2 regions of the Caballeronia sp. GAWG2-1 genome follow, and region 1 is predicted to be linked to the other one. Evidence: predicted binding sites of a transcription regulator. Region 1 holds the regulator's gene; the other holds the start of a gene.

Evidence for each region. The regulator FliA, encoded in region 1, starts transcription of late flagellar genes. The targets are predictions, from matches to a motif close to CTAAAGTTTNNNNNNNNNNNGCCGNTA.
Region 2: the regulator FliA is predicted to act here: its motif matches at 2,279-2,305, upstream of kleA (stable inheritance protein KleA).

The regions. Positions count from the first base shown of each region.
Region 1 covers NZ_JALQDD010000022.1:73,420-91,190, reverse strand. The annotation lists gene hemE (uroporphyrinogen decarboxylase) at 1-470, shown strand, start outside; gene NCR98_RS13395 (primosomal protein N') at 919-3,156, shown strand; gene putA (trifunctional transcriptional regulator/proline dehydrogenase/L-glutamate gamma-semialdehyde dehydrogenase) at 3,622-7,551, shown strand; gene NCR98_RS13385 (branched-chain amino acid ABC transporter substrate-binding protein) at 7,644-8,792, shown strand; gene NCR98_RS13380 (thiamine pyrophosphate-binding protein) at 8,876-10,558, opposite strand; gene flhF (flagellar biosynthesis GTPase FlhF) at 10,962-12,746, shown strand; gene NCR98_RS13370 (MinD/ParA family ATP-binding protein) at 12,739-13,659, shown strand; gene NCR98_RS13365 (RNA polymerase sigma factor FliA) at 13,678-14,409, shown strand; gene NCR98_RS13360 (GGDEF domain-containing protein) at 14,504-15,598, opposite strand; gene NCR98_RS13355 (Rieske 2Fe-2S domain-containing protein) at 15,802-16,785, shown strand; gene NCR98_RS13350 (arylamine N-acetyltransferase family protein) at 16,810-17,649, opposite strand; gene NCR98_RS13345 (acetyltransferase) at 17,651-17,771, opposite strand, start outside.
Region 2 covers NZ_JALQDD010000034.1:35,988-47,516, reverse strand. The annotation lists gene NCR98_RS23765 (antirestriction protein) at 70-498, shown strand; gene NCR98_RS23760 (hypothetical protein) at 543-761, shown strand; gene NCR98_RS23755 (hypothetical protein) at 773-1,981, shown strand; gene korC (transcriptional repressor KorC) at 1,998-2,255, shown strand; gene kleA (stable inheritance protein KleA) at 2,413-2,649, shown strand; gene kleE (KleE stable inheritance protein) at 2,858-3,184, shown strand; gene NCR98_RS23735 (DUF2761 domain-containing protein) at 3,186-3,515, shown strand; gene NCR98_RS23730 (transcriptional regulator KorA) at 3,622-3,930, shown strand; gene NCR98_RS23725 (ParA family protein) at 3,927-4,691, shown strand; gene NCR98_RS23720 (transcriptional repressor gene korB) at 4,688-5,737, shown strand; gene NCR98_RS23715 (DNA-binding protein) at 5,916-6,947, shown strand; gene kfrB (IncP plasmid survival protein KfrB) at 7,118-7,465, shown strand; gene kfrC (IncP plasmid survival protein KfrC) at 7,494-8,147, shown strand; gene NCR98_RS23700 (conjugal transfer protein TraM) at 8,350-8,790, opposite strand; gene NCR98_RS23695 (PRK13886 family protein) at 8,790-9,515, opposite strand; gene NCR98_RS23690 (TraK family protein) at 9,515-9,913, opposite strand; gene traJ (conjugal transfer transcriptional regulator TraJ) at 10,287-10,661, shown strand; gene traI (TraI/MobA(P) family conjugative relaxase) at 10,696-11,529, shown strand, end outside.

The DNA of each region.
Region 1 (17,771 bases):
TCATGATCTTCGATACCTGGGGCGGCGCACTCGCCGACGGCGCGTATCAACGCTTCTCGCTCGACTACATCGCGAAGGTCGTTGCAGGCCTCAAGCGCGAGCACGACGGCGCGCGGGTCCCGGTTATTACGTTCACGAAGGGCGGCGGGTTGTGGCTTGAGCAGATCGCGTCAATCGGCGTGGATGCTGTCGGGCTGGACTGGACAGTGAACCTCGGCGCGGCGCGCGAGAAAGTGGGCGCTCGCGTGGCGTTGCAGGGCAATATCGATCCGAGCGTGCTGTTTGCGCCGCCCGAGGCGATTCGTGCCGAAGCGCGTGGTGTGCTGGAAAGCTTCGGCAATCATCCGGGACACGTCTTCAATCTCGGCCACGGCATTTCGCAGTTCACGCCGCCCGAACACGTTGCCGAGCTGGTCGATGAAGTCCATTCGCACAGCCGGGCGATGCGCGCGGCCACGTTGGTACGCTAAGCGGTATGTTGCAGTGCAGCGCGATACGGTCGGGTGCAGCGTTTTAGAAATTGTCGGATTTGTCTGAAACGCCCGCCCTTGGTGGGATCGAAAGATGTCAAGACAGCAGTTATACACATTTTGTACGTTGCGGCGCGCCATCAGACATATCGCCATCCGCGATCAATTAAATGTCGCTATTTGTTGCGTAAGTGCCTGTTTGCATTAATGTTTGTTGTGGTCTGCCCGAAATGTGGGCCGACGCACATAAGTGATTGGCGACACGGTTTGCGGCAGCCCGTAATGCACTTCTCAACAAAGTTATCCACAGGCCTGTGGAAAGCATCGGAAATCTAAAAATAATCTTCGGTTTACCAGCGATTCTGATGTTTTACTTTAAGTTCGTCGCGCGAAGCCTGATGTCATTGTCGGAAAGCCCGCCGTGGCTTGCCGAAAGGCGTCGCGTGGCATGAGCGGCCTCTATGTACGCGTCGCTATCGATCAGCCGATGTCCGTGCTGTTCGATTACGTCTATCAACTCGACGTCGAGCCTGTGGTCGGCTCGTTGGTGCAGGTGCCGTTCGGGCGGCGCGACGTCGTTGGGCTCATCTGCGAGATCGCGACCTCAACCGACGTCCCCGCCGACAAACTGCGCCACGTAAGCGCCATCTGCGATGCCTGCGCGCCGCTTTCCGCCGAATGGATCGGGCTCGCGACGTTCGCGGCGGAATACTATCAACGCGGGCTCGGCGAAGTTGCGCTGCCCGCTTTGCCGCAAGCTCTACGCGACGCATCGCGCTGGAACCGCCTATTCGCGGTCGAGCCGCGTTACCGCATGCTGGCAGCCGGACGAGCCGAACTTCCGGGTGCCTTGCCCGCGCGGGCGAGCGCGTTGCGGCGGCTGGCGGAAGCGCTGGGATCGAGCGAGACGCTGGGTTTGTCCGAAGCGCGCGCCGTACATCCCAAGGCAAGCGCGACTTTCGACGAATGGCTGACGCGCGGCTGGATCGAAAGCGTTGAAGACGCATCGCCGGCGGATCACGCGCCGACGCTCGCGGCGACCGAAGCGCCGCCGCGCCTGACCGACGAGCAACGCGAAGCCGTCGATGCCATCGCGAGCGCGCAAGGCTTCGCGCCTTTTCTGCTGCACGGCGTGACGGGCAGCGGCAAGACCGAGGTGTATCTGCACGCGCTTGCCGCGCTGCTCGCCAGACAAGCGGATGCGCAGGCGCTCGTGCTCGTGCCCGAAATCAACCTGACACCGCAGTTCGAGACGGCGTTCCGCAATCGTTTTTCGATGCTTGCGCCCGGTTCCATCGTCACGATGCACAGCGGTCTTGCCGAGGGCGAACGCGCCCGCAACTGGCTCGCGGCACACACGGGAAGCGCGCGCATCGTGCTTGGCACGCGCCTCGCGATCCTCGCGTCGCAGCCAAAACTGGCGATGATCGTCGTCGATGAAGAGCATGACCCGGCGTACAAGCAGCAAGAAGGGTTGCGTTATTCCGCGCGCGATCTGGCCATCTATCGGGCGAAGCAGCTTGGTATTCCCGTCGTGCTCGGGTCGGCGACGCCATCGCTCGAAACCTGGTGGCAGGCGGAGCAGGGCCGCTACACGCGCCTGACGCTCAAGCGCCGCGCCGTCGCTGATGCGGCGTTGCCAAGCGTGCGGCTCATCGATCTCGAAGAGGAAAGGCAGCGCGGGCGCGCGTCCGTGGAAGGCTTGTCGGGCCCGCTCATCGCAGCGCTGAAGGCGCGTCTGGAGCGCGGCGAGCAGAGTCTCGTGTTCCTGAATCGGCGCGGCTATGCGCCGATTCTGTCGTGCGACGCCTGCGGCTGGGTCGCGGGCTGTCCGCGATGCAGCGCCTACGCCGTGCTCCACAAGCCCGAGCGCGCGTTGCGCTGTCACCATTGCGGCTGGGAATCGCGCATTCCAAAGGCATGCCCGGAATGCGGCAACATCGATATCGCGCCAATGGGACGCGGCACGCAACGCGTGGAGGAAACACTCGCGAGCGTGGTTCCCGGTGCACGGGTGTTGCGCATCGACGCGGACAGCACGCGGCGCAAGGGCAGCGCGCAGGCGCTTTTCTCGAATGTCCATGCGGGCGAGGTCGATATTCTCGTCGGCACGCAGATGATTGCGAAGGGCCACGACTTCCGCCGTGTGACGCTCGTGGGTGTCCTGAACGCCGACACCGCGCTTTTTTCTCACGACTTTCGCGCAAGCGAACGGCTTTTCGCGCAACTGACGCAGGTGAGCGGCCGCGCGGGTCGCGCCGGACTTCCCGGCGAAGTGATGATTCAGACGCGATATCCGCGTCACGCGCTGTATCAGGCGTTATCGCGGCAGGACTACGTGGGATTCGCCAACGCGACGCTCGCGGAACGTCGCGACGCGCGTCTGCCGCCATTCGTCTATCAGGCCATGCTGCGCGCGGAAGGCCGCACGCTCGAGGCGGCGCTGGCGTTTCTCGGGCAGGCGGCGGCCGCCTTCGCGCCCTTGCCGGGCGCGGACCGCGTGACGGTCTACGATGCCGTGCCGCTGACCATCGTGAAAGTGTTCAACGTGCACCGCGCGCAATTGCTGCTCGAAAGCAGCTCGCGGGCTGCGCTTCAATCCGCCCTGCGCGCGTGGCAACCGGCGTTGCGCGCGCTGAAGGGCGTACTGCGCTGGAACGTGGAAGTGGATCCGCTGGACGTCTAATACTCGGCGCGCGTGGCGCTTCCAGATGCGGATTCGAGGTCGTCGTGCAGATCGTCCGAACGGCCTACATGCGGCGATGCGCCTCGCACAAACAAGACGACGCACACTGCGAACATCACCCAAACGCTGGCTATCACCATCCAAGTGCTCATGCTCGTTATTCTCCGAGAGCCCCGCGGTGGTCCTCCGCGGAATGTGGCGCCGACGGCGCGCATGGCGTTTATATCGGCTGCACTCGGGCAATTACTTAGGGCATGTCCCAAAATAAAAACGCCTAGGGAAACTACTAGGTGATTTCCGCCAATGTCCGCGCGGCGTTGCATCGCGCAAAGCCTTGTCCCACAAGGGTTCCAACATGGTGCAACCCTCTCGAAATTGTCGGTTGCACCTTTTATTTCAGCGGAGTACGATTCGCCAACTTTTAGGTCTACGGCCGGGTGAGCACGTCCGGCAAACGAAGGAATCATGGCGAGCACAACCCTTGGCGTCAAAGTCGACGATCTGCTGCGTTCACGGCTCAGAGATGCCGCGACCCGGCTCGAGCGCACTCCTCACTGGCTCATCAAGCAGGCGATCTTTGCCTATCTGGAGCGTATCGAGCATGGTCAGCTTCCGCCGGAACTCTCGGGCACGAACGGCTCGGGCGAACCCGGCGAGACCGTAGCCGTCGAGGGCGATGACGACAGCGCGCCGCAACCTTTCCTCGATTTCGCGCAGAACGTGCAACCGCAGTCGGTGTTGCGCGCGGCGATCACGGCGGCGTATCGTCGCCCGGAACCCGAATGCGTGCCGTTCCTGATCGGACAAGCGCGCTTGCCGGCCAGCGTTTCCGCCGATACCGAAAAGCTCGCGACCAGACTCGTCGAAGCCTTGCGCGCGAAGAGCACGGGCGGCGGCGTGGAAGGGTTGATCCACGAGTTCTCGCTGTCGAGTCAGGAAGGCGTTGCGCTGATGTGTCTCGCCGAAGCGCTGCTGCGCATTCCCGACCGCGCGACCCGCGACGCGCTCATCCGCGACAAGATCAGCAAGGGCGACTGGCGTTCGCACATGGGCCAGGCGCCGTCGCTGTTTGTGAATGCGGCGACGTGGGGCTTGATGATCACCGGCAAGCTCGTCACGACGAATAGCGAGGCCGGTTTGTCGTCGGCGCTGACGCGCATGATCGGCAAAGGCGGCGAGCCGCTGATCCGCAAGGGTGTGGACATGGCGATGCGCCTCATGGGCGAGCAGTTCGTCACCGGCGAGACCATCTCCGAAGCGCTCGCGAACAGTCGCAAGTTCGAGGCGCGCGGTTTCCGCTATTCCTACGACATGCTGGGCGAAGCCGCGACCACCGAGGAAGACGCGCAGCGTTACTACGCTTCCTACGAGCAGGCGATTCACGCTATCGGCAAGGCGGCGGGCGGGCGCGGCATCTACGAAGGCCCGGGCATCTCGATCAAGCTCTCGGCGCTGCATCCGCGTTATTCGCGTTCGCAGCAGGAACGCACCATGAGCGAACTGCTGCCGCGCGTGCGCGCGCTGGCGCTGCTCGCGCGTCGTTACGACATTGGCCTGAACATCGACGCGGAAGAAGCGGATCGCCTTGAAATCTCGCTCGATCTGCTCGAAGCGCTGTGCTTCGACCCGGCGCTCGCGGGCTGGAACGGCATCGGCTTCGTGGTGCAGGGTTATCAGAAACGCTGCCCGTTCGTGATCGATTACCTGATCGACCTGGCGCGTCGCAGCCGGCATCGGCTGATGATTCGTCTCGTGAAGGGCGCGTATTGGGATACCGAAATCAAGCGCGCGCAAGTGGACGGCCTCGAAGGCTATCCGGTTTATACGCGCAAGATTTATACGGACATCTCGTATCTTGCTTGCGCGAAAAAACTGCTGGGCGCGCCGGATGCCGTCTATCCGCAGTTCGCGACGCACAACGCGTTCACGCTGTCGGCTATCTATCACCTCGCGGGACAGAATTACTATCCCGGCCAGTACGAGTTTCAGTGCCTGCACGGCATGGGCGAACCGCTCTATGAAGAAGTCACGGGCCGCGACAAGCTGAACCGGCCATGCCGCGTATATGCGCCGGTCGGCACGCACGAAACGCTGCTCGCGTATCTCGTGCGGCGTCTACTCGAAAACGGCGCGAACACGTCGTTCGTGAATCGTATTGCCGATGAATCCATCCCCGTGAAGGAGCTCGTCGAAGACCCGATCGACGAAGCGCAGAAGATCGTGCCGCTCGGCGCGCCGCACGCGAAGATTCCGCTGCCGCGTCAGTTGTACGGGGACGAGCGGCCCAATTCGATGGGTCTGGACTTGTCGAACGAGCATCGCCTGGCGTCGCTGTCGTCGGCGTTGCTCGCGAGCGCGAATCATCAGTGGCGCGCCGAGCCGATGCTCGAAGGCGACGATCCGCACAACGGCGTCGCACGCGACATTCGCAATCCCGCCGATCTGCGCGATCTCGTCGGCACGGTGGTGGAAGCGTCGAAGGAACAAGTCGGCGCCGCGATCGCCAACGCCGTGGCCGCCGCGCCGATCTGGCAAGCGACGCCCGTCGATGACCGCGCCGACTGCCTCACGCGCGCCGCCGACTTGCTCGAAGCGCAGATGCACACGCTGATGGGCCTCGTCGTGCGCGAAGCGGGCAAGTCGCTGGCGAACGCGGTATCGGAGATTCGCGAGGCTATCGACTTCCTGCGCTATTACTCCGCACAGATTCGCGAGGAATTTTCGAACGACACGCATCGTCCGCTCGGACCGGTGGTCTGCATCAGCCCGTGGAACTTCCCGCTCGCGATTTTCATGGGTCAGGTCGCGGCGGCGCTCGCGGCTGGCAATCCGGTGCTCGCGAAGCCAGCCGAGCAAACGCCGCTGATCGCCGCGCAAGCCGTGCGCATTCTGCGCGAAGCGGGCGTGCCGCCGGGCGCCGTGCAACTGTTGCCGGGCAACGGTGAAACCGTGGGCGCAGCGCTCGTCGCCGACCCGCGCACGCGCGCCGTGATGTTCACCGGCTCGACCGAAGTCGCGCGCCTCATCAACAAGACGCTGTCCGAACGGCTCGATCCGGACGGCCGCCCGATTCCGCTCATCGCCGAAACCGGCGGCCAGAACGCGATGATCGTCGATTCCTCGGCGCTTGCGGAACAGGTCGTCGCGGACGTCATGCAGTCGTCGTTCGACTCGGCGGGTCAACGCTGCTCGGCGCTACGCGTTCTTTGTCTGCAAGACGATGTCGCGGATCGCACGCTCGAAATGCTGACCGGCGCGATGAAGCAACTCGCGGTGGGCAATCCTGACCGGCTGTCGGCGGATGTCGGTCCCGTGATCGATGCCGACGCGAAGCGCGGCATCGACGCGCACGTTGCGCAGATGCGCGAGAAGGGCCGCAAGGTCGTGCAACTGCCGCTGCCGGACGGTTGCGCGCAAGGCACATTCGTGCCGCCGACGCTGATCGAACTCGACGGCATCGACGAACTCAAGCGCGAGGTCTTCGGCCCGGTGCTTCATGTGGTGCGTTACCGCCGTTCGTCTCTTGATAAACTCCTCGACCAAATTCGGTCGACCGGTTATGGACTGACGCTTGGCATCCATACGCGGATCGACGAAACCATCGCGCATGTCATCTCGCGCGCGCACGTGGGCAACATCTACGTGAACCGCAATGTGATCGGCGCGGTGGTCGGCGTGCAGCCGTTCGGCGGGGAAGGTTTGTCGGGCACGGGTCCGAAGGCGGGCGGCGCGTTGTACTTGCAGCGCTTGCTGGCCAAGCGTCCCACTGGATTGCCGAAGTCGCTGGCAAGCGCGCTCGTGGTGGACAAGGCGGCATCCGCCGATGCCCCGACCGCCGCTCTCACGGCGCTGCGCGACTGGTCCATCGGCGAACGCGATCCGCAGACTGCGGCGCGTTGCGACGGTTATCTGCAACACGTGCTCGCAGGCGCGACGGCCGTGCTGTCCGGTCCGACCGGCGAGCGCAACACGTACACGCTCGGCGCGCGCGGCACGGTGCTGTGCGTGGCGGCAACCCCGAGCGGCGCGCGGGCGCAGTTTGCCGCCGTGCTGGCAACGGGCAACAAGGCGCTGTTCGCCGGTTCGGCTGGCGAGCAGTTGGCGGCGTCGCTGCCGGCATCGCTCAAGCCGTATGCCGCAGTCAGGAAAGACGCGGCGGCGGAGTTCGACGCCGTGCTGTTCGAAGGCGACAGCGATGAACTGTTGTCGCTCGTGAAGGAAGTCGCGAAGCGCCCGGGACCGATCGTATCGGTGCAGGGCGTGGCGGCGGGAACATTCGCCGATGCTGATCATGACGGCGAAGACTATGCGCTCGAACGTCTGCTGACGGAACGCTCGGTGAGCGTGAACACGGCGGCGGCGGGCGGCAATGCGAATTTGATGACGATCGGTTGAGAAGTATCCTCTCGCGCTCGATTCAAACAAACGGCAGCAGGCACGGCGATCCCGGCGACGAGCTGCCATTCACACTGGTACTAGGAGAAGCTATGAAGCACACGATGAACAAGCTGGCAGCCGCCCTGACGCTCGCCGGCCTGTCGCTCGCGGGGACTGCGTTCGCGCAAACAGCAGAAGATGTGAAGGTCGGCTTCGCCGGGCCGATGACCGGTGCGCAGGCGCACTACGGCAAGGATTTCCAGAACGGCATCACGCTCGCGGTCGAGGACTTCAACGCCACGAAGCCGGTGATCGGCGGCAAGCCGGTTCGCATCGTGCTCGATTCGGCGGACGATCAGGCCGACCCGCGCACGGGCACGACCGTCGCGCAGAAGCTCGTCGACGACGGCATCAAGGGCATGCTCGGCCACTTCAACTCGGGCACGACCATTCCGGCATCGCGCATCTATGCGAATGCCGGCATCCCCGAAATCGCGATGGCAACCGCGCCGGAGTACACCACGCAAGGCTTCAAGACGGCCTTCCGCATGATGACGTCCGACACGCAGCAAGGCTCGGTCGCGGGCGAGTTCGCGGTGAAGACGCTGAAAGTGAAGAAGATCGCCATCGTCGATGACCGCACGGCTTACGGCCAGGGTCTCGCCGACCAGTTCGAGAAGGCAGCGAAAGCGTCGGGCGGCAATATCGTCGTGCGCGAATTCACGAACGACAAGGCTGTCGACTTCAAGGCGATTCTGACCAAGATCAAGTCGTCGAATCCTGACCTCGTCTACTACGGCGGCGCGGATTCGCAAGCCGCGCCGATGGCCAAGCAAATGAAGACGCTTGGCTTTCGTGCACCGCTGATGGCGGGCGAGATGGTCAAGACCGACACCTTCATCAAGATCGCGGGCGACGCGGCCGATGGCACGGTGGCATCGCTTGCCGGCCTGCCGATGGACCAGATGCCTGGCGGCGCGGACTACACGGCGAAGTACAAGAAGCGCTTCAACGAAGACGTAGAGACGTACTCGCCGTACGCCTACGACGGCGCAATGGCCATGTTCAACGCAATGAAGGCGGCCAACTCGACGGACCCGGCAAAGTATCTGCCGCTGCTTGCCAAGACCGACATGCAAGGCGTGACCACGAAGCATCTGGCGTACGACTCGAAGGGCGATCTGAAAAACGGCGGTATCACGCTGTATAAGGTCGTTGGCGGGAAGTGGACGACGCTGCAGAGCGTGGGTGGGAAGTAAGGTTTAGTGGCTGTTTTGGATGGCCCGGTCGTGTGCGACCGGGCCGTTTTCGTTTGGACGGGGCTAACCGGCTGAACCAGCCCTCAGCGCTTCCCCTGCTCCCGAATCTGTTCGAGCGTCGCGCCCGGCGTGCTCTGATCCGCCGGAATCCGAATCTCGATCACCGCGGGCAATCCCGAACTCACAGCGCGCTCGAACGCCGGCATGAACTGCTCCGTCGATTCGACCCGCTCGCCGTGCGCCCCGAACGCGCGCGCATAAGCCGCGAAGTCGGGGTTCGTCAGCCCCGTGCCATGGACCCGATGCGGGTAGTGCCGCTCCTGATGCATGCGGATCGTGCCGAACTGCCCGTTGTTCACGACCACGAAAATCACCGGCAGCTGGTACTGCATCGCCGTGGCGAGTTCGTGGCTCGACATCATGAAGCAGCCATCGCCCGCGAACGCGATCACCGTGCGCTGCGGATACAGCGACTTCGCCGCGATGGCCGCAGGCACGCCGTAACCCATCGCACCGCTCGTCGGCGCAACTTGCGAGCGGAAGTGCCGATACGAATAATGCCGATGCAGCCAGGTCGCGTAATTGCCCGCGCCGTTGGTGAGAATCGCGTCTTCGGGCAGGCGCTCCGAAAGCGTGCGCATGATCTCGCCGAGCTGGACATCGCCGAGCATGGGGCGCGGCTTGCGCCATTCGAGATACACGGCGTGCGCCGTCTCGGCGCTGCCCGACCACGCGATCTGCGCGGGCGGTTCGAGCGCGGCGAGCATCGACGCAATCTCGGGCATGCCGGAGACGATCGGCAGATCGGCGCTATACACGCGGCCCAGTTCCTCCGCGCCCTGATGCACGTGAATCAGCGTCTGCTTCGTCTTAGGGATGTCGAGCAGCGTGTAGCCGCCCGTCGTCGATTCACCCATGCGCGGGCCGAGAACGAAGAGCACGTCCGCTTCGCGCACGCGCGCGGCCAGCGCCGGATTGATGCCGAGCCCGACATCGCCCGCGTAATTCGGATGCTCATTATGCAGCGTGTCCTGATAGCGGAACGCGCATCCCGCCGGCAACTGCCAGCGCTCGATGAAGCGCGCGAAGTCCTGCGTCGCCTCGGCGGTCCAGCCGCTGCCGCCCGCGATCACGAACGGCGTCTTCGCATTGGCGAGCAGTTCGCGCACGCGCTCGATCTGCGCCTGCGACGGCGCCGCCGCGACGCGCTGATAGCGCGGCACGGGCGCCGCCGCGTCGCACGCTTCGGTCAGCATGTCTTCGGGCAACGCCAGCACGACCGGGCCGGGACGTCCCGCCGTCGCGACATGGAACGCGTGGCTCAGATACTCCGGCACGCGGCGCGGATCGTCGATTTGCGCGACCCACTTCGCCATCTGCCCGAACATGCGCCGATAGTCGATTTCCTGAAACGCCTCGCGATCCATGTGGTCCCGCGCGCATTGGCCGATGAGCAGGATCATCGGCGTCGAGTCCTGGAAAGCGGTGTGCACGCCGATGGACGCGTGCGTCGCGCCCGGCCCGCGCGTGACGATAGCCACGCCCGGACGCCCCGTCAGCTTGCCGACCGCCTCGGCCATGTTTGCCGCGCCGGCTTCGTGGCGGCAGACGATCGTCTGAATCTGGCTGGTTTCGTCGTGCAGCGAATCCAGGACGGCGAGAAAGCTCTCGCCCGGCACGCAGAACACGCGTTCGATACCGTGATGAACGAGCGCATCGACAACCAGACGCGCGCCGGTGGTCTGGCCATGAGAAGCGGATGCCATGCGAACAAGTCTCCTTTGTCAGTGAGCATCGGTGAGCCCGGGTTTCGAGCCGCAGACCGTAGCTTACGCCGCTGGATGGGACTCTGGCTGATGCAGTCCGGCCGCCTTGGCGCGCGACGCGCCTGCCGCCGCGCGCCTCACAGCGGACAAACCGCCAAGCGACATCTCTCGTCCCGTCGCGTCGATCGTGCCAGACCGGCATTTTTTCCCGCATGACGCGCGACGCAATCCGCACGGCCGGGTTGTTTCCATCAGTCGAAATACCCCTCTTTCACACCCTTTATCCAGCGATAGGCCCGAAGTGATCTTCGCAATAATGGCTTCACTGAAAAGCGGGCACGGAAATAACCAAAGGGTGCTCGCCTCGCAAATATCGCTGCATCTATCCTCATCGGGGGCCAGTTTGAACATTCGTAAATTCATCGGCGCGAACAGTCGTGACGCTCTGCGCCAGGTCCGTGAAGCGCTCGGACCCGATGCCGTGGTGTTGTCCAACCGCACGCTCGACGATGGATCGGTGGAAATCGTCGGTGTCGCGGATAGCGATCTCGCTTCGATCTCGCCCGCGAAGGCCGCACGCGAACAAGCAGCCGCCGCGCCGTTCGCCAGCGCCACGCCGCGCGCCGCGCTTGCACAAGCCGCAGCCGCCGCGATGAAGCAGCAGGCCGCCGCTCCCAGCTCTCCGATGAACCCTTACGCCAGCGGCGATGTTTTCTCCTCCGTCTTCGGCAACACCGCCGACGCCGACGATTTCGACGAGCAAGCCGACGAAGAGCGCATGGAAGCACCGCGCACGATGGCCGATTCCAATCCGTGGTTGATCGAACATGCGCGCCGTATCGCGCAACAGGCTTCGGTGCCGTCGAACCGGCCGCTGACGCCGTCTGCCGCAATTGCACGCGGCATGGGCGTGCCGGTATCGGTCAAGGCAGCCGACGCACCGCGCCAGCAAGCGCCGCGTGCACAAGCCGCCGCGCAGCCGGTTGCCGCCGCGCCTGCCGCACCCGCTGCGCAAGCGCACGCAAAGATCGAAACGCCCGACTGGGCGCGTGAAGCCGCGCAAGTCGCCGCACGCCGCGCCGCACAGAAGATCAACGCAGCACCGCAAGCCGCCGACGAAGCGCCGGCCGCATCGGGCAATTTCGAAGGCTTGCCGGCTAATGCCGCAGCCGTCGTGACCGAAGCCATCCGCACGCGCATGGAGCAAGTCGTCAACGAAACGGTGATGAACGAACTCTCGTCGATGCGCGAGATGATGGAAGAGCACTTCTCGGGTTTGCTGTGGGGCGACCGCCAGCGCCGCAACCCGACCAACTCGGCCTTGACCAAGCGCCTCTTCGCCGCCGGTTTCTCCGCGCAACTCGTGCGCATGGTGATCGACAACATGCCGTCGATGGAGAACGTGGAAAACGCGCTCGAATGGGTGCAGCAAGTTCTCGAATCGAATCTGCCGGTGATGCCGAGCGAAGACGCGTTGATGGAACGCGGCGGCGTGTTCGCGCTGATGGGCCCGACGGGCGTCGGCAAGACGACGACCACGGCAAAGCTCGCGGCGCGCTGCGTGATGCGCTTCGGCGCCAGCAAGGTCGCGCTCCTGACGACGGACAGCTACCGGATCGGCGCGCATGAACAACTGCGCATCTTCGGCAAGATTCTCGGCGTCTCGGTGCACGCGGTAAAGGACGGCGCTGACCTGCAACTCGCGCTCTCCGAACTGCGCAACAAACATATCGTGCTGATCGACACGATCGGCATGAGCCAGCGCGATCGCACGGTCTCCGACCAGATCGCGATGCTGTGCGGCACGGGTCAGCCGGTGCAACGCTTGTTGCTGCTGAACGCCACGAGCCACGGCGACACGCTCAACGAAGTCGTGCAGGCTTACAAGAGTGCGCCGGACCAGCCGCCGCTCGCGGGCTGCATTCTGACCAAGCTCGACGAGGCGACCAACCTCGGCAGCGTGCTCGATACGGTCATCCGCTACAAGCTGCCGGTGCATTACGTATCGACCGGTCAGAAGGTGCCGGAGAACTTGTACGTCGCAACCAAGCGTTTCCTCATCAAGAGCGCGTTCTGCATTCCGCGCGATGGCTCGCCTTTCGTGCCGCAAGACGACGATGTGCCGGCGCTTCTGTCCGCACTGTCCGCACGCGCCACGACCGAACTGCATGGAGTCCATTTTGGATAAGTTCGTGCTCGATCAGGCTGAAGGCCTGAGAAGGCTGCTGACGCGCGCCAGTTCTCGCGTGGTGGCTGTAGTGGGCGGACCGGCGGGCATCGGTTGCACGTCGGCGGTAGTGAACCTCGGCGCGGCGTTGTCCGTGCATGGCAAGGATGTGCTCGTCATCGACGAGCGGCATAACGCGGGCTCGGTCAGCCGCATGGCGGGTGTGGATGGCGCGGGCGCGCTCTCGGCGGTGATGTCCGGCCGTCGCGAACTGCAGGATGTCGCGGTGCGCACGCCGATGGGTTTTTCGCTGATCGCCGCACCGCGCGATGAACGTATCAGCCACGACGCGGCGCAAGCACGCGCGCTGCTCGACGGCCCCGCGGATATCGTGCTGATCGATGCGCAACTCGATCGTAATGGCGCGCTCTCGTCGCTCGCGGCGCAGGCGCATGACTTTCTGATAGTGACGCGGGTAGCCGCGTCGGCGATCACCGAGGCGTATGCGTGCATGAAGCGCTTGCACTACGCCCACGCGATCGGCCAGTTCCGCGTGCTGATGAATCACGTGCAGGACGCAGCCGATGCAGCGGTCGCGTTCGACAACCTCTCGGGTGTCGCGAGCCGTTATCTGGCCGTTTCGCTCGTGCAGGCAGGGTATGTGTCCGAGGATGCGCGCGTCGCTCGGGCGAGGGAGCTCTCTCGGTGTGCGGTGGAAGCGTTTCCGGCTACGGCCGCGGCGCGCGACTACCGCTACATCGCAGCCGAGCTGCTGCACTGGCCGATGCGTCCCGCGCCGTTTTCGCGCGGCGACGAAGCGAGCCAGTACGACGCGCACATTCCGGTTGGCGAGTCTGGTGAAAGCGGACGGAAAGCGGCGCACCGAGCGGCGGCGTTTTCCGATCATGCAATGAGCAGCACGGCGTCGATGTGATATTGAAAGGTGAACAGGATGTATAACGCCCAAGGCAAACTCTCGCAGTCCGACGTGCTTACGAAATATGCGCCGCTCGTTCGCCGCCTCGGACTCCAGCTCGTCGCCAAGATGCCGGCGAGCGTCGATCTCGACGATCTGATCCAGGCCGGCATGATTGGCCTCCTCGATGCGGCTAGCCGCTACAAGGAAGATCAGGGCGCCCAGTTCGAAACCTACGCAAGTCAGCGTATTCGCGGCGCCATGCTCGACGAGTTGCGCGCCAACGACTGGTTGCCACGCAGCATGCGCAAGACATCGCGCGAAGTGGAGTCGGCGGTACACAAGGTGGAACAGAACCTTGGCCGTTCGGCCAGCGAGACCGAAGTCGCCGAGCACATGAAGATGCCGCTCGACGAGTATCAGTCGATGCTGCAGGACTTGCACGGCAGCCAGTTGATCTATTACGAAGACTTCGACCGCTCGGCGGACGACGAGCCGTTCCTCGACCGTTACTGCGTCGATCGTTCGGACCCGCTGTCGGCGCTTCTGGACGACAGTCTGCGCGGCGCGCTGATCGAAGCCATCGACAAGTTGCCGGAGCGCGAGAAGCTGCTCATGAGCTTGTACTACGAGAAGGGCCTCAACCTGCGCGAAATCGGCGCGGTGATGGAAGTGAGCGAGTCGCGCGTGTGCCAGTTGCATAGCCAGGCCGTGGCGCGTTTGCGTGCGAAGCTGCGGGAACAGTCGTGGACTAGCGTCGAGGCTTGAGTTCCGAGTTGTAGAGGCGCGCGAAGCCCCGAACCGGGGCCGCGCGCTTTTTGCTTTTGCCTTTGCAAAGGCGCTCGAATGCGCGCGGATGGGCTCAATGCATCTCGAAGTCGCGCGCCTCGGCGAACACCGTCTTGCCTTCGCCGAGACTCTTTGCGCGATACATCGCGCGATCCGCGGCTCTCAGCACGGCGGTGATATCGGCGTCATGCGCTTCTGCCGCGCTCGACAGCAAGCAGGCGCCGATACTCGCCGATACGCTCACTGGCCGCTCCTGCACCAGCGTGAGGTCGGCGAGCGCCGAATGGATGCCATCGGTGAGCGTGAGCACCGCGCTGCGATCGCGCATGTTGCGCGCGAGCACGACGAACTCGTCGCCGCCCAGCCGCGCGATGGTGTCGGTCTTGCGCATGCGCCGTGCAAGCAATTGCGCGAACGACTGCAACAGCACGTCGCCGACCGCGTGACCGTAGGTATCGTTCACGCCCTTGAAGCCGTCGAGGTCGATCAGTAGCAGTGCGCTGGTATTCGCGTCGGCGGCTTCGGGCGCGGACATCGCGCGATTCACGGTTTGTTCGAGCGCGTAACGGTTATAGAGGCCCGTGAGCGGGTCTGTCGATGCCTGCCGCGCCAGCACGCGATTCGCGCTGCCAAGCCTGTCGACCAGCACACTCAGATACACCGACGCGCCCAGCACGCTCAGCGCGAGCCCGAGCGCGGCGGCGCGGTTTGCCACCCACCACGGTTGCCACAACGCCAGCGCGACGATCGCGACGAGCGCCATCGCGCACGAAATGGCGAGCGTGCGCTTGCCGTAGCGGCATCCCGAGCCGATCAGAAACCAGAACACCACCCACAGCAGCGGCAAGGCGAGCGTGCCGCAGAGAAAGAGCATGGCGCCGAGCAACGCCTGATCGAGGATAGTGGTGATGACGAGCCGGACGTTGGACAGCGCCATCATCCGGCTGACGAGCAATAGTGTGATTGCACCGTAGGACACGTAGAGCGCGATCAACCGCGTGATCAGCGACGCGTTGGCCGAAGGGTGCCGCCACGCATACACCGCATAAGCCAGCAGAACTGCCGCTCCCATCCCGATACGCAGCATGGCTTGCTCGCGTTCGGGATTCCGGTTGCCGGACCATGCGAAGGCATAGGCCCGGCGTGCCGGTTGATGCGCCTGCTCCATACTGAACCCCTGGTGGTGATTTCTTGCTGTTATGGTCTTTTGCGCGTGTCTTTGCTGTCGCGCTTTTGTCTTATTGCGGCCCCGTCGCGATGTTCGTCTCCGACGACTGGTATTTTGCAACGTTTTGCCAAGCTGCTGTGAATCGTGTAAGAACGCATCTCGGACAGATGATTAACGGCGTTTTCTGCGGATGCTTCAGTGCTATGAGCGACGACTTTTCTCTCGCTGGCGAATGGCTGGCGGTGTGTAATGGCGATGACGTGCCGGCGGGTTCGACGCGAGCGTTCATCGTCGCGGATGAGCGCATCGTCGTATGGCGCGATGCCGAAGGTGTTGCGCATGTCTGGCGTGACTACTGTCCGCATCGCGGCGCGCAACTGTCGCTGGGGGCGGTGACGAACGATCAGCTCGTGTGTCCCTATCACGGCTGGCGCTACGACACGCTTGGTCAGTGCGTGCTGATTCCGTCGAATCCGTCGCTTCGGCCTTCGAAACGCGCGTGCGCCACCGCGTTCGTCGCCGGGGAGAAATACGGCGTCGTGTGGATGTGCTTCGGCGAGCCCGCGCACGCGCTCGATTTCTTTCCCGAAGCCGCCATTCCGGGCGGACGGCGCATCAACCTTGCGCCGCAGACGGTGAAGTCGTCCGCGCCGCGTGTCGTCGAAAACTTCCTGGACATGGCGCATTTTTCGTTCGTGCACGTGGGCATTCTCGGCGAGGATGCGCATACCGAAGTGCCGGACTATGAAGTCGTGGAAAGCGCCGACGGACTCGAAGCGCGCCAGTGCCGTTTCTGGCAGCCGGCGGGTTTACCGGGGCAGGGCGGCGCGATGATGGATTACGTTTATCGCGTGAAGCGGCCGCTGGTTGCGAAGCTCACGAAGATGGCGTCGGGGGCAATGGGCGCACTGCATATCATGCTGGTGGCGTCGCCCGTGACGCAGACCGAGACCCGCGCGTGGCTCGTTTCCATTCACGAAGACGAGACTTCGCACAGCGACGAGGAGCTGTACGACTTCAACATGGAGATTCTGCTGCAGGACACGCCGATCGTGGAGTCGCAATGGCCGAAGCTGCTGCCGCTCGCGCTCGATGCGGAGTTGCATCAGAAGTGCGACCGGATGTCGGTGGCGTATCGGAGATGGTTGGCGGGGATGGCGTTTGGGTGGGAGACGACGAGCGCGTGATTCGATGGCCGGTAAGCCACCGCATCAAACACGCTTGATGAGTCGACCCAGCACGTTCGCCAAGTCGCCGCCGGGCAGGCGGATGCCGAACTCGTCTTGCAGCACGGTCATCAGTTCGTCGGTGCAGGAAATCTGACGGCGCTCGGCGACCGCATCGAGATGATGGACGCCGTAGTTGCCATCGACGAGACTCTTGCGTCTTCCCTCGTCCGTGCGCGCAACGACCAATTGCGACGCAAGCGGTGACGCCGGATGCGTCGAGATGAACCAATTTCCTATCTCGAAGTCGATCTGTTCCTGACGTTGCAAGTCGAATACATATAGCGCGCGCCAGACGCCGTTTATCCGCGCCTGAAGCACGTAATCGGCCTCGCGACGCAGCAGCCTGAAACGTTCGAGCGATGTCGTTTGCTCGGCATCCGTATCGAGCCGCAGCGGAGTCGTCGGCACCATGCGGCCGAAGCCCACATCCGAGATGTAGTCGTCGCCCGGTCCAAACGTCACGAGAATCGACATATGCGTTCGCGGCGCCCACGCGGTTTCCGGGCCGCCCATGACGACGCGTCCCGTCAGGCCGCGCGCGTCGAATCCCAACTGCCTGAGCAATGCGAGAAAAAGCAGGTTGAGCTCGTAGCAGTAACCGCCTCGCCCGCCGAGCACGATCTTTTGTTCGAGCGATGCCACGTCGATGGACGTAGGCTCCTGCAAGAGCGTCGACAGGTTTTCGAACGGAAAGCGGCGGGTGTGGCGTTCCTGCAAGGTCCGCAACGTGGCGAGCGTCGGTTCGGGGCTGGCGCGACAGCCGAGCTGCGACAGGTAACCGTCGATGTGTTCAAGCCGCGCAGCCGTTTTAACGCGTGCCATGTTAACGCTCGTTGCCCACTTCGCCGATGACCATCGCCGGATTGCCGAACACTTTGGTACGCGCCTTCACGCGTCGCAAGACCACGCTGCCCGCGCCGACATACGCGCGGTCGCCGACGTTG
Region 2 (11,529 bases), on a different contig from region 1:
GACATTTTGCCCTAATATAGCACTTGAAGGCCGGGCATTTCGCCCAGGTCAACTACCGGAGAAAGTCCGATGAACACCCAAGAGCAACCCGTTACCGCTTCCCTGGTCGCCGAGGCCCAGCGCCTCGACTTCCTGCCCGCCTACTTCGGCCCGCGTCTGATGATGCGCGGCGAGGCCCTGGTGTATGCCTGGCTTCGCCGGCTCTGCGAACGCTACAGCGGCGCGTATTGGCACTACTACACCTTGTCGGACGGCGGTTTTTACATGGCCCCCGACCTGGCCGACCGCCTGGAGATCGAGGTGGACGGCAACGGCTTCCGAGGCGAGTTGTCGGCCGACGCCGCCGGCATTGTCGCAACCCTGTTCGCGCTGGGTCAGCTCGCGGCCGAGGCCGCCGACACGGACGCCGGCGATGCCCTGATCGACCGCTATCACTTCCTGCGCGGCTTCGCAGCCAGCCACGCCGAGGCGGCCGCGATCTACCGGGCTATTGACTGATGAGGGGCGGCCCCGGCTTCGGCCGGGGCTTCCAGGAGGCGACCATGACCAGGAACAACGCTCCCCAGGCACCGACGAACAGCTACGCGACGGACGGCAAGTGCCACAACGCCGAGCCGGGCACCTACGGCCACGAATGCGGCAAGCCGGCCGCATGGATCGGCACGAACCACAAGGGGTTCAGCTCGGGATTCTGCGACGACTGCAAGCGCCACGGCTACGAAGCCCGCGACGTGATCGCGTGGCGGCGTGCTGACACTTGAGGGGCCGGCCGATGGCGAAGAAACGCAAGACGCCGGCCCAGCCGGGCCAGGACTGGAACGCGCCGGCGGCCGAGCTGCTGGCCGAGCTGCCCACCGACCGCGACGAGCTGCTGGCCGCCGCCGTGGCGGCCGTGGTGGAGATCGACGCGGCGATCATGCGCGGTGACGGTGCGGCCGCCGAGGCGGCCAGCGACCGATACGAGGCCGTCATCTGGAAGATGAACGGCGGAACGCACGTGGGCAGCATGGCCGACCACGACGCGCCCGGCCAGGTCATCGAGCGCCATTGCGCGGCGGTGCCTGGCGACGTGCCCTTGTGGGGCCAGCGCGGCCAGTTCCTGGTCGCGGATGGCGACATGCGCGCCCTGGTGGAGTACGAGGCCGGCTACGGCGGGCCGCTGGGTGCCCACTTCCAGTTCCACGTCATCGACCTGGACAGGCCGTTTATCTCCGAAACGGGCTACCGCTCGCACTTCGACACGGCGCAGGGCTGCATGACGGTGGACGAGGTTGCGCGCGGCATCCTGGCTGCGCAGCGAGCCGAGAAGAAGCGCCCGGTGATGGTCGAGGCCAGCTACCGCGACCGCCTGGCCGATGCTCCCCTGCCCGCTTGGCTGGCCGGCTTGGAGCCGCCGGCGCGGCGCGCACCGGCGACCGTCCTGGTGCCGCCGGGGTTCGTCCTGGTCGATGTGGTGCTGCCCTCGCATCGGGCCTTCATCGCCAGGCGCTGGGCGGCCGAGGCCGCGACCAGGATCAAGGCGGCCAGGGCCGCCGGGTTGGACGCCAAGGGAAAAATCACCGGCGCAGGCCCGGAGCGAGATCCCGCATCGCCAGAAACGACGATGACCTGCAGCATCGTCAAAGCCGACGATGCCGAGCCGGGCGAGGGCGGGCCTGTATCGCCGGAAACAACGATGCCGCGAGCGAGCGCGGCAACCTGCAGCATCGCCAGGAATGGCGATGGAGGCCCGGCCGACCTGGTGGAGTTCAAGCCCGGCCAGCGGTGCGAGATCGTGAGCGTCCATCACCCGGTTTTCGACCGCTACATCGGCAAGCGCATCATCATCGTGAAGGTGCATCCCGACACCCGCCAGGTGTGGGCGCACGACGACAGGCCGGTAACGTACAAGACCAATCGCGCAGGCCGGCGCGTGGTCGATTCAGACCCGAGCTGCATCCAGTCGATCTACGGCTTCGACCAGTTGCGGCTTATCACTTGACCAGGAGAACGAACGAATGACGAACGACGCCAATATCCGGCTGGAGTGCTTGAAGCCGGCCGAACGCTGGGCGCAACCGACCGGCGAGGAAGTCCGAGAGGTGCTGCGCCTGGCCGGGTTCAGCGGCAGCAAGGCCGCGAAGGCGCTGGGGCTGGGCGCGAAGGGCGACCGCACGATCCGCCGCTGGATCGGCGAGGACACCCCGATTCCCTATGCGGCATGGGCGATCCTGTGCGACCAGGCCGGGCTGGGCGTGATCTGGAAAGAGGATTGACGCCAAGGGAAAGGTTTTAGCGGCTAAAGTTTAGCCTTCGGATTCCGGTAAAGCGAAAAAAGTTTAGCTAAAGTGCTTGACAGGTTAGGGCATTTTGCCCTAATATAGCACTTGAAGGCCGGGCACATTGCCCAGGTCAACTACCGGAGAAAGTCCGATGAGCGACAACAAGATTATGCCCTGGATTGACGAGCTGGAGGGCGCGGCAGCGACCGACTTCCCGGCCCGCCGTGACGAGATCGCGGCCATGATGGCCGAGGCGGCCGAGCTGGTGTGCAAAGCCGAGGAACTGCGCGGCAAGGCGTACTTCGCCGGATGCTCCCTGGAGGGGCAGGCCAAGGGCCATTGGTCGATGGAAGCCGTCGAGCAGGCCAAGCGCCGGGCCGGCTGGTAAGAGCACATGGCCCGGTCGGCAACGGCCGGGCCTATCGAGGACGCCAAGAAGGAGTATTGCGTGAGCCGAGGCAAGATCAAGGGCGGCCCCAGGTGGAGGAACGCCCCGGAGTGATCCGGGGCGCTTGGCCTGGTGCTGGCACACCGTAACCATGCTTCCGAGTGGGAGCACCCAGCATTCAACACGTAAGCGCGTGGAGGGTCAAGCTATGTCCAACATCATCAAGTTCCCCAAGGAGATCGAGCAGCCCGCCGCGCCCGCGCCGGTGGAGCCTGCCGCCGCGTCTGCTGCCCCCAACAAGGCCCCCGGTGCTGGCCTGCTGGCCGGCCTGGTCAAGTTCGTATGGGTGGCGACCGTGCTGGTCTGGCCGATCCTCAAGTGGGTGCTGTCGATTGCCACCTTCTTCCAGTTCGTGCGGATGCTCTACCACTGGAACACGCCTGGCGTGTATGCCGGTTGGTCGTTCCTGGCGTACTTCGCGGTGCTGACCGCGATCACCTACTTCGTTTCGATCTACAAGCCGAAGGGGCTTTGACATGAAAAAACAGACCCTACCCTACCCGCCGGGATTCGTGGAGCCGAACACCGGCCGGGTGGCCGTCCTGGTGCGCGAGTACGCGGCCAGCGACTTGAACGGCGATGCGCCGGCCTATTGGTACAGCGCGCAATCCGAGGAATGGGGCCTTGACCCCTGGCGACTGGTGGAAGGCGTCGATCCGCACACCGCCGGCGGTCAGTTCGACGTGTGCTTTGCCAACGGTTCGAGCCGCACGGTCGGCCCGCTGATGACGTTCTTCATGAGTGCCGCTGACGCGGCCAGGTTGAACGCCAAGAAAGAAGATCACGCGCCCATTTTTAGCCGCTAAAACGCTTGACGCGGGCGGCGAGTTTAGCTAAACTTCTGCACATGGTCGGCGGCTGGCACCGCCTTTTGTTCAACAACCGGGTGTGGAGTTTATATGGGTGTTCTCCATGAAGAAACGGCTAACCGAAGCCCAATTCCAGGCGGCGATCAAGGGCCTGGAGATCGGGCAACAGACCATCGACATAGCGCGCGGCGTGCTGGTCGATGGAAGGCCCCAGGCCGAGTTTGTGGCCTCGCTGGGGCTGACCAAGGGGGCGGTATCGCAAGCGGTCAGCCGCGTGTGGGCAGTGGCGGGGGAAGTGCTCCCGCAGGGCTTCGAGCGGGTGACGGCGGTACTGCCGGAGCATCAAGCGTTCATCGTCAAGCGTTGGGAAGCCGACGCCAAGGGAAAGAGGAAACAGGAACCCAACTCATGAAAACACTGGTCACGGCAATTCAGAAAGGCGGTCAAGGCAAGACGTTCGCAACCTGCCACCTGGCGTTCGACTTCCAGGAGCGCGGCCTTCGGGTTGCAGTGATCGACCTGGACACCCAGGGCAATGCGAGCTGGACGCTGGCCGGCCACGACTCGGGCTATCCCGCCAGTCGCATGTTCACCGCCGGCGGCGACGAGCTGCGCGCCTGGTTCGCTGACCGGGAGGATGACGGCCTGGCGCTGATCGCGGCAGACGCCAACCTGGCGAACCTGGACAAGATGGAGCTTTCCCAGGCGGCCGCCGCGCTGCGGGCCAGTGTGGCCGCGCTGGGCGAGTTCTTCGACGTGTGCCTGATCGACACGGCCCCCTCCCTTGGCGTCGCCATGACGGCGGCCGTGCTGACGGCCGACTACATGCTGTCGCCCATCGAAATGGAGGCGTACAGCTTGCAGGGCATGAAGAAGATGGTCGCGGTCATCAGCAACCTGCGCAAGCAGAACCCCAAGCTGCGCTTCCTCGGCATGGTGCCGAACAAGGTGGACGCGCGGAAGCCGCGCCACGTCAACAACCTGGCGACGTTGCAGCAGGCATACCCGCAGCTCATCTTGCCGTTCAGCATCGGCGCGCGTGACAGCATCGCCGAGGCGCTGGGCGAGCAGATGCCGGTGTGGAAGATCAAGAAGACCGCCGCGCGGAAGGCCACCCAGGAGGTGCGTGCGCTGGCGGATTACGTGTTCACGAAGATGGAGATCGCGCAATGAGCGCCAAGACCAACGCCAAGAAGAAGGAGCAGGACAAGCCGCAATCGTCCGGGCTGGGCCTGGACGGGCTGGGCGACCTGGCCGGCCTGCTGAACGAGCAGCCGGCGGCCAACGCCGGCGGCGCAGGCCCGCAGGAGCTGCCGCTTGACCTGATCGACGAAGACCCGCACCAGCCGCGCACGGCCGACAACCCCGGCTTCTCGCCGGAGAGCATCGCGGAGATCGGCGAGACGATCAAAGCGCGCGGCGTGAAGTCGCCCATCAGCGTGCGCGAGAACCCGGACGCACCGGGGCGCTACCTCATCAACCACGGCGCGCGGCGCTATCGCGGCTCGAAGTGGGCGCACAAGACCACGATCCCGGCCTTCATCGACAACGACTACAACGAGGCCGACCAGGTTATCGAGAACCTGCAACGCAACGAGCTGACGGCGCGTGAGATCGCCGACTTCATCGGCCGCGAGCTGGCGAAGGGCAAGAAGAAGGGCGAGATCGCCAAGGAGATCGGCAAGTCGCCGGCCTTCGTCACGCAGCACGTCACGCTGCTGGACTTGCCCGAACCCATTGCCGAGGCGTTCAATAGCGGCCGGGGCAAGGACGTGACTGTCATCAACGAGCTGGTGACGGCCTACAAGAAGAACCCCGACGAGGTGGCCGCCTGGCTGGCCGACGACAGCCAGGAGCTGACGCGCGGCTCGGTGAAGCTGCTGCGCGAGTTCCTGGAGGACAAGCGCAGTCACGAGGACGGCGACCGTGATCCCAACACCGTCGATGCGCTGACCGGCAAGACCGACGCCGAGGCCGGCGACGGCGAGCAGGGGCCGCAGGATGATGACGCCAAGGGGAAGAAGGAGCCGAAGGAGGCCGACCCCGACAAGCTCAAGAAGGCCATCATCCAGGTCAAGCACGACGACCGGCCGGCACGGCTGATCCTCAACCGCCGGCCCCCGGCCGAGGGCTGGGCCTGGCTCAAATACGAGGATGACGGCCAGGAGTTCGAGGCCGACCTTGGCACCGTGCAGCTTGTCGCGCTGCTGGAGGGCTGACACGCCCAGCGCCGGGCATCGCCGACCACCGACCCCCACCCATCGCCCCGCCATCGAGCGGGGCTTTTTTTGCCCGCGTTTTAGCCGCTAAAAAAAGTTCAGCTAAACCGCTTGCGTAGTGTTGTATGTTGTAGTATGCTTCACGCTACAACATACAACCGGCCAAAGGAGGCCCGACATGGCGATCTCGAAGGAGCAGATATTTGCGGTGGCCGACGAACTGGACGCGGCCGGCCAGAACCCCACGCTGGCGAACGTGCGCAAGCAGCTCGGCAGCGGCAGCTTCACCACCATCAGCGAGGCGATGAACGAGTGGCGCGCACGCAAGGCCAGCCAGGCCGCCCCGATCCGCGAGCCGGCACCGCAGGCGATCACTGACAAGCTGGCCGAGCTGGGCGGCGACTTGTGGGCCGTGGCGCTGGAAATGGCGAACAACCGCCTGGCCGCCGAGCGCGAGGCGCTGGAGGCCGTGCGCCAGGAGACGGAAGCAGCGCGCCAGGAAGCCGCAGAGCTGGCCGACCAGCTCACCGGCGAGCTGGACGAGGCCAAGGCCCGCATCGCGGCCCTGGAGGCCGTCGAGGCGGCCGCCAAGGGCGAGGCCGACGAGCTGCGCGGCAAGCTCGCGGCGACCAGCGAGCGCGCGGCCACGGCCGAGGCCAGGGCCGGCGAGCTGCGCACGGAGCTGGATCACGCCCATCAGGAAGCCCGCCAGGCGCGCGCAGAGCGCGACAAGGCCCAGGAGAGGGCCACGGCCAGCGCCGACCAGGTGGAGGCCCTGCGGGCCGACCTCGCGGCCGCGAACAGCCGTACCGCCGAGATCGAGCGCCGCGCCGGCGAGCTGCGTGCCGACCTGGAGCGGGCGAACCAGGCGACCGACCAGGCGCGCGCCGCTCAGGCCGAGCAGCGGAAGGCCACCGAGGCGGCCGCCGCCGAGCGCGACCAGGTGCGCGCGGAGCTGGTGAAGGTGCAGGCCAAGGCCGAGGCGGCCGAGCAGGCCCACCAGGAGCAGCGCAAGGCGATGGCGGCCGAGGCACACCGCCAGGCCGAGCGGCTGACCGCCGCCCAGGGCGAGCGCGACCAGGCGAAGCGCGACGCTGCCCAGGCCCGCGAGGAAGCGGCCGGGCTTCGCGGCCGGCTGGAGGCCCTGGAAACCGTCATGGCGCAAGGCCGGGCGGCCGATCCGACCAGCGGCGGACGCAAAAAGACCTGATAAATCGGTTGGTTTTCCTTAAAATTACCCTGGAACCCTGACAAAACGCACAACCCGGCCGCTGGGAAGAGCCGGCCTCGCTTTGCCGAGGTCGGCTTTTTTGTTGGAGCGCGGCTTGCATGGGGCCACCATCACCCTTTTGAGAACTACGGCAACCATAGGAGTGCCCGATGAAAGAACGCCTCTTGGTCATGAACGGTCAACGCATCGTTCAGGCCGAAAAGGACGGCGCTTGGACGAATCAGAAAGTAGACAAGGCGGGCGCGTTGAAGCCCGGCATCTACAACCTGTACACGGCCCAAGCGGCCGACAAGAAGCAGACCCACGCCGGCGTGATCGTTCATGCCGACGCCACCAACGTGTACCAGCAGATCGGCAAGAACTTTGTCATGCACGCTCGGTCAGATTTCGATAAAGTACCTGAAATTGGGAGCGCAAAGAGCATCAGCTACAACGCCCAGGGCAAGGCGGCAGTCGCCGCAGAGGCCCCGAAACTGACGCGGGGGCGCTCCATGTAGCTTTAGCGGCTAAAAAGGAGGCACGCCCTTGAAACGACTCACCATCCCCGGCAGCGGCACCGAGAGCCGCGCCACCAAGCCGGCCCGCGTCAGCGCGCCGGCCACCCTCGGCGGTGCCGCCTTCGGCGCTTCGCGCGAGGACACCGGAGCCGACTTGCTGGAGGCCGCCCAGGCGGCCGAGATCGAGCAGCAGGCCACCCTAGAGGCGGCCCCGGTCGAGCAGTCCTACCCCGAAACCCTGGCGCTCTACGTGCAGGCCAAGCACGACCAGGTGGAGCACATCGAGGACAGGCTAGAAAACCTGATCGACCGGCAGCAGGCCCGTTTGCAGCAGACCCAGGCGTCCGCGCCTGGCCGGCTTTCCTTGCCCGGCTCTAAGCGAGCCTGGCAGAACCAGCAGGCGCAGCAGCAGGCCCGCTTGCAGACGCTTCACGCGCGCCTGGAGGCCGTCCGCGAGATCAAGGAAGGCATGGGCCTGCACTCGCCGAAGATCGAAGAGCTGGCGACGCGCAAGATGCGCGCCGAGAACCCCGAGCTGGCTTCCGATTGGGATGCCATGCGCGAGGCCGCCCGCCGGCATGAGCTGCTGATGCGCAAGCAGGAGCAGGAGCGCAAGCAATCCCAGGCCCAGGAGCGGCCAGGGAGATCGCAGTCCTTGGGCCTGTCAGCCAGGCCCGCATAAAAACGAAGCCCGGCGGTCGCCGGGCTTTTTTCTCGAGCATCGCCATTTCTGGCGAGGGAGGCCCGCCGAGGGCCTGGTGGAATCATCCTGCAGCATCGTCACAAGCGACGATGCCGGGAGCTGGCCAGCATCGCCGAACCTGGCGATGCCGCCGGCGCGGTCGACCATCGCCAGTTCTGACGATGAGATCCCGCATCGCCATCTACAGCGAGGCCCACAGGGCCAGGCCGGCGGCCACGACCGCCATGCCGGCCGCGACCATGTTCATCATGGCGACGCGCCGCGCCTCGCGGATCGGCGCGACGAGCTGCGCCGTCACCGCCTCAACCTCACGCCGCACGGCCTCGGCGGCCGCCTTCGCGCCCTCCTGCATTCCCCGCGTCATGGCGTCCTTGCTGGCCGCCAACGCCGCGTTGAGCGTCCTTTCCGCCTTTCCCTTGGCGTCATCACCCCATCGGTGGGCGATGGACTCCAGTTCCGACTTGAAGGCGTCCAAGATTTCCTGCTGGGCCGATGCGCTGTCCTGCATCAGCTTCATGTTGATGGTCTGGAGGATCAAGATCGGATCGTCGCGGCCCACGGCGATGCCGTGCTTGGCCGCGATCTCCCGTATCAGCTCCTCGATCTTGTCGTCGGCCGCCATCAGAGCACCGCCGCGTTTTCGAGCTGGGCGAAGAGCTGGGTTTTCACGATCTTGAGCCGCTGCCGCGTCATGATCGTGAGCGCCGAATCGGCCAGGGCCTCATCGAAGGTGCGCCGATCCTGGAGCATTTCGGCGAAGTCGCGGCCGTAGGTTTCCTCTTTCAGCGCCGGAATCTGGATGATGGCGGACACACGGCCCTTGTTGGTCGTGTACGCCTTCAACTGCTCGAACCCCTTGCCCTCGTGCTCGATTGGCCCCCAATACGGGTTCAGCCAGACCACGAACAGGCATTCGGCCGGGAACTGGCTGGCGAGCTGGGCGAAGCCGCTCACCGTGTCCACCAGGGCCTGGCCGCCGGTGACGACCGTATGCACCACGAGTTCGTGGCCCATGTCCTGGAGCAGCGCCGGCACCTGGTTGCTGATGAGGTAGTGCGACAGCGGCACGAACGAGCTGGCCCCGTTGTCGATGATGACGTCGCCCTCGGCCGACGCGATCATCTCGACCAGGGCGTCGAAATTCCGGGTGTTGATCTCGTCGCCGTCCATGATGTTGAGCCGGCGCACGTTGAGGGCTTTGTAGCCCTCGAACGTCGCGTTCACCGGATCGGTGTCGATGCAAAGCGGCTTCTGTCCCTTGCCGGCTTTGTACTGCGCGATGGTGGCCGCGATCATCGACTTGCCGACGCCGCCCTTGCCTTGCAGAACCATGTGAATTTTCGCCATTACAGTAAATCCTCTTTCTTTGGAGTCGCATCAAACGTGAAGCCGCCGATCTTGGGCGGCTCACTCTTGGATTCCGAGGCCGGCGGGGCGGCCTTCGGCTCGGGCTTCGCGCCCTTGGGCTGGCTGTCCGGGGGAGTGGCGGGAGGCGGCGGGGAAGCTACCGGCGCGGCCTTGATGTACCGCTTCACGTGCTGGGTGAAGGTTTCGTACCGACAGCGCAGCCGGCCGGTTTCCTTCATGTGCTCCCAGATCGTTTTCATCGCATAGCCCGCATCGAGCGCCGCTTGAACGTCGCTCTTGACGGCCAGGAACGCGACCACGTGCTTGTCCTGGCGCGGCTTCTTGGCTTCCCGTCCCTTCACCCATTCAGCCAGCTCTTCGGGGTAGGTCTTTGGCATCGTGTTCGTCCATCTAATCCTCTCATCGCAAATGTAACGCTACTAAGCGGCGCTACGGAAACGCAAAAAGTCCGCTATCGGCGTGCATTGGCACGCTTCGATAGCGGCATTATGGGCCATTGTGGCGGTTTTCGCTATATCCGTTGCTGCTTTTGCGGCCTGATAGCGCGATAGTTGCGGATAAATCGTAATGGCTGGTGTAGACTTTCCTTGGTGTTATTAACGCCGTAAGGCGGGCAGGATGTGTGAAGTTAGCTAACCGGCGAGCCGGTTATCTATCTTCACTGTCCCTTATTCGCGCCGGGGGCGCTCAACGGGTCATCCTGCTCTGCGAGGCAGCCGGCTACCGCCGGCATGAGAGACGAGGCGAGGCATGGAGAACGACGAAAAGGAACACGGCCGCCGGCGGCGGCAGCACCTGCGGGTGCCGGTGTTCCCCGAAGAGAAAGACGAGATCGAGGCGAACGCCAAGAGGGCGGGCGTCAGCGTGGCGCGCTATCTGCGCGACGTGGGCCAGGGCTACCAGATCAAGGGCGTCATGGACTACCAGCACGTGCGCGAGCTGGTGCGCGTCAACGGCGACCTTGGCCGCCTTGGCGGCCTGCTCAAGCTCTGGCTGACCGATGACGTGCGAACGCTCCAGTTCGGCGAGGCGACCATCCTGGCCCTGCTGGGCCGGATCGAGGCCACCCAGGACGAAATGAGCCGGATCATGAAGGCCGTGGTTCAGCCGAGGGCCGAGCCTTGACTTCTTTAGCGGCTAAAAAGCCGGAGGGGCGGCCATGATCGCCAAGCACGTGCCGATGCGCTCGCTTGGCAAGAGCGACTTCGCGGGCCTGGCGAACTACATCACCGACGCCCAAAGCAAAGACCACCGGCTGGGCCACGTGCAGGCGACGAACTGCGAAGCCGGTTCCATCCAGGACGCCATCACGGAGGTGCTGGCGACCCAGCACACGAACACCCGCGCGAAGGGCGACAAGACCTACCACCTGATCGTCAGCTTCCGGGCCGGCGAGCAGCCCAGCGCCGACACCTTGCGCGCGATTGAGGAACGCATCTGCGTCGGGCTGGGTTATGGCGAGCATCAGCGAATCAGTGCCGTCCACAACGACACCGACAACCTGCACATCCACATCGCCATCAACAAGATTCACCCGACGCGGCACACGATGCACGAGCCGTACTACCCGCACCGGGCGCTGGCGGAACTCTGCACGGCCCTGGAGCGCGACTACGGCCTGGAGCGCGACAACCACGAGCCGCGCAAGCGCGGCGCGGAGGGCCGGGCCGCCGACATGGAGCGGCATGCCGGCGTTGAAAGCCTGGTCGGCTGGATCAAGCGCGAGTGCCTGGACGAGATCAAGGGCGCGCAGTCCTGGCAGGAACTGCACCAGGTCATGCGGGACAACGGAATGGAGCTGCGCGTCCGCGCCAATGGCCTCGTGTTCGAGGCCGGCGACGGAACGATGGTGAAGGCGAGCACAGTAGCCCGCGACCTTTCCAAGCCGAGCCTGGAGGCGCGGCTTGGCCCGTTCGAGGCTTCGCCCGAACGGCAGGCGCAAACCACCGCGAAGCGGCAGTACCGCAAAGACCCCATCCGCCTTCGCGTCAAC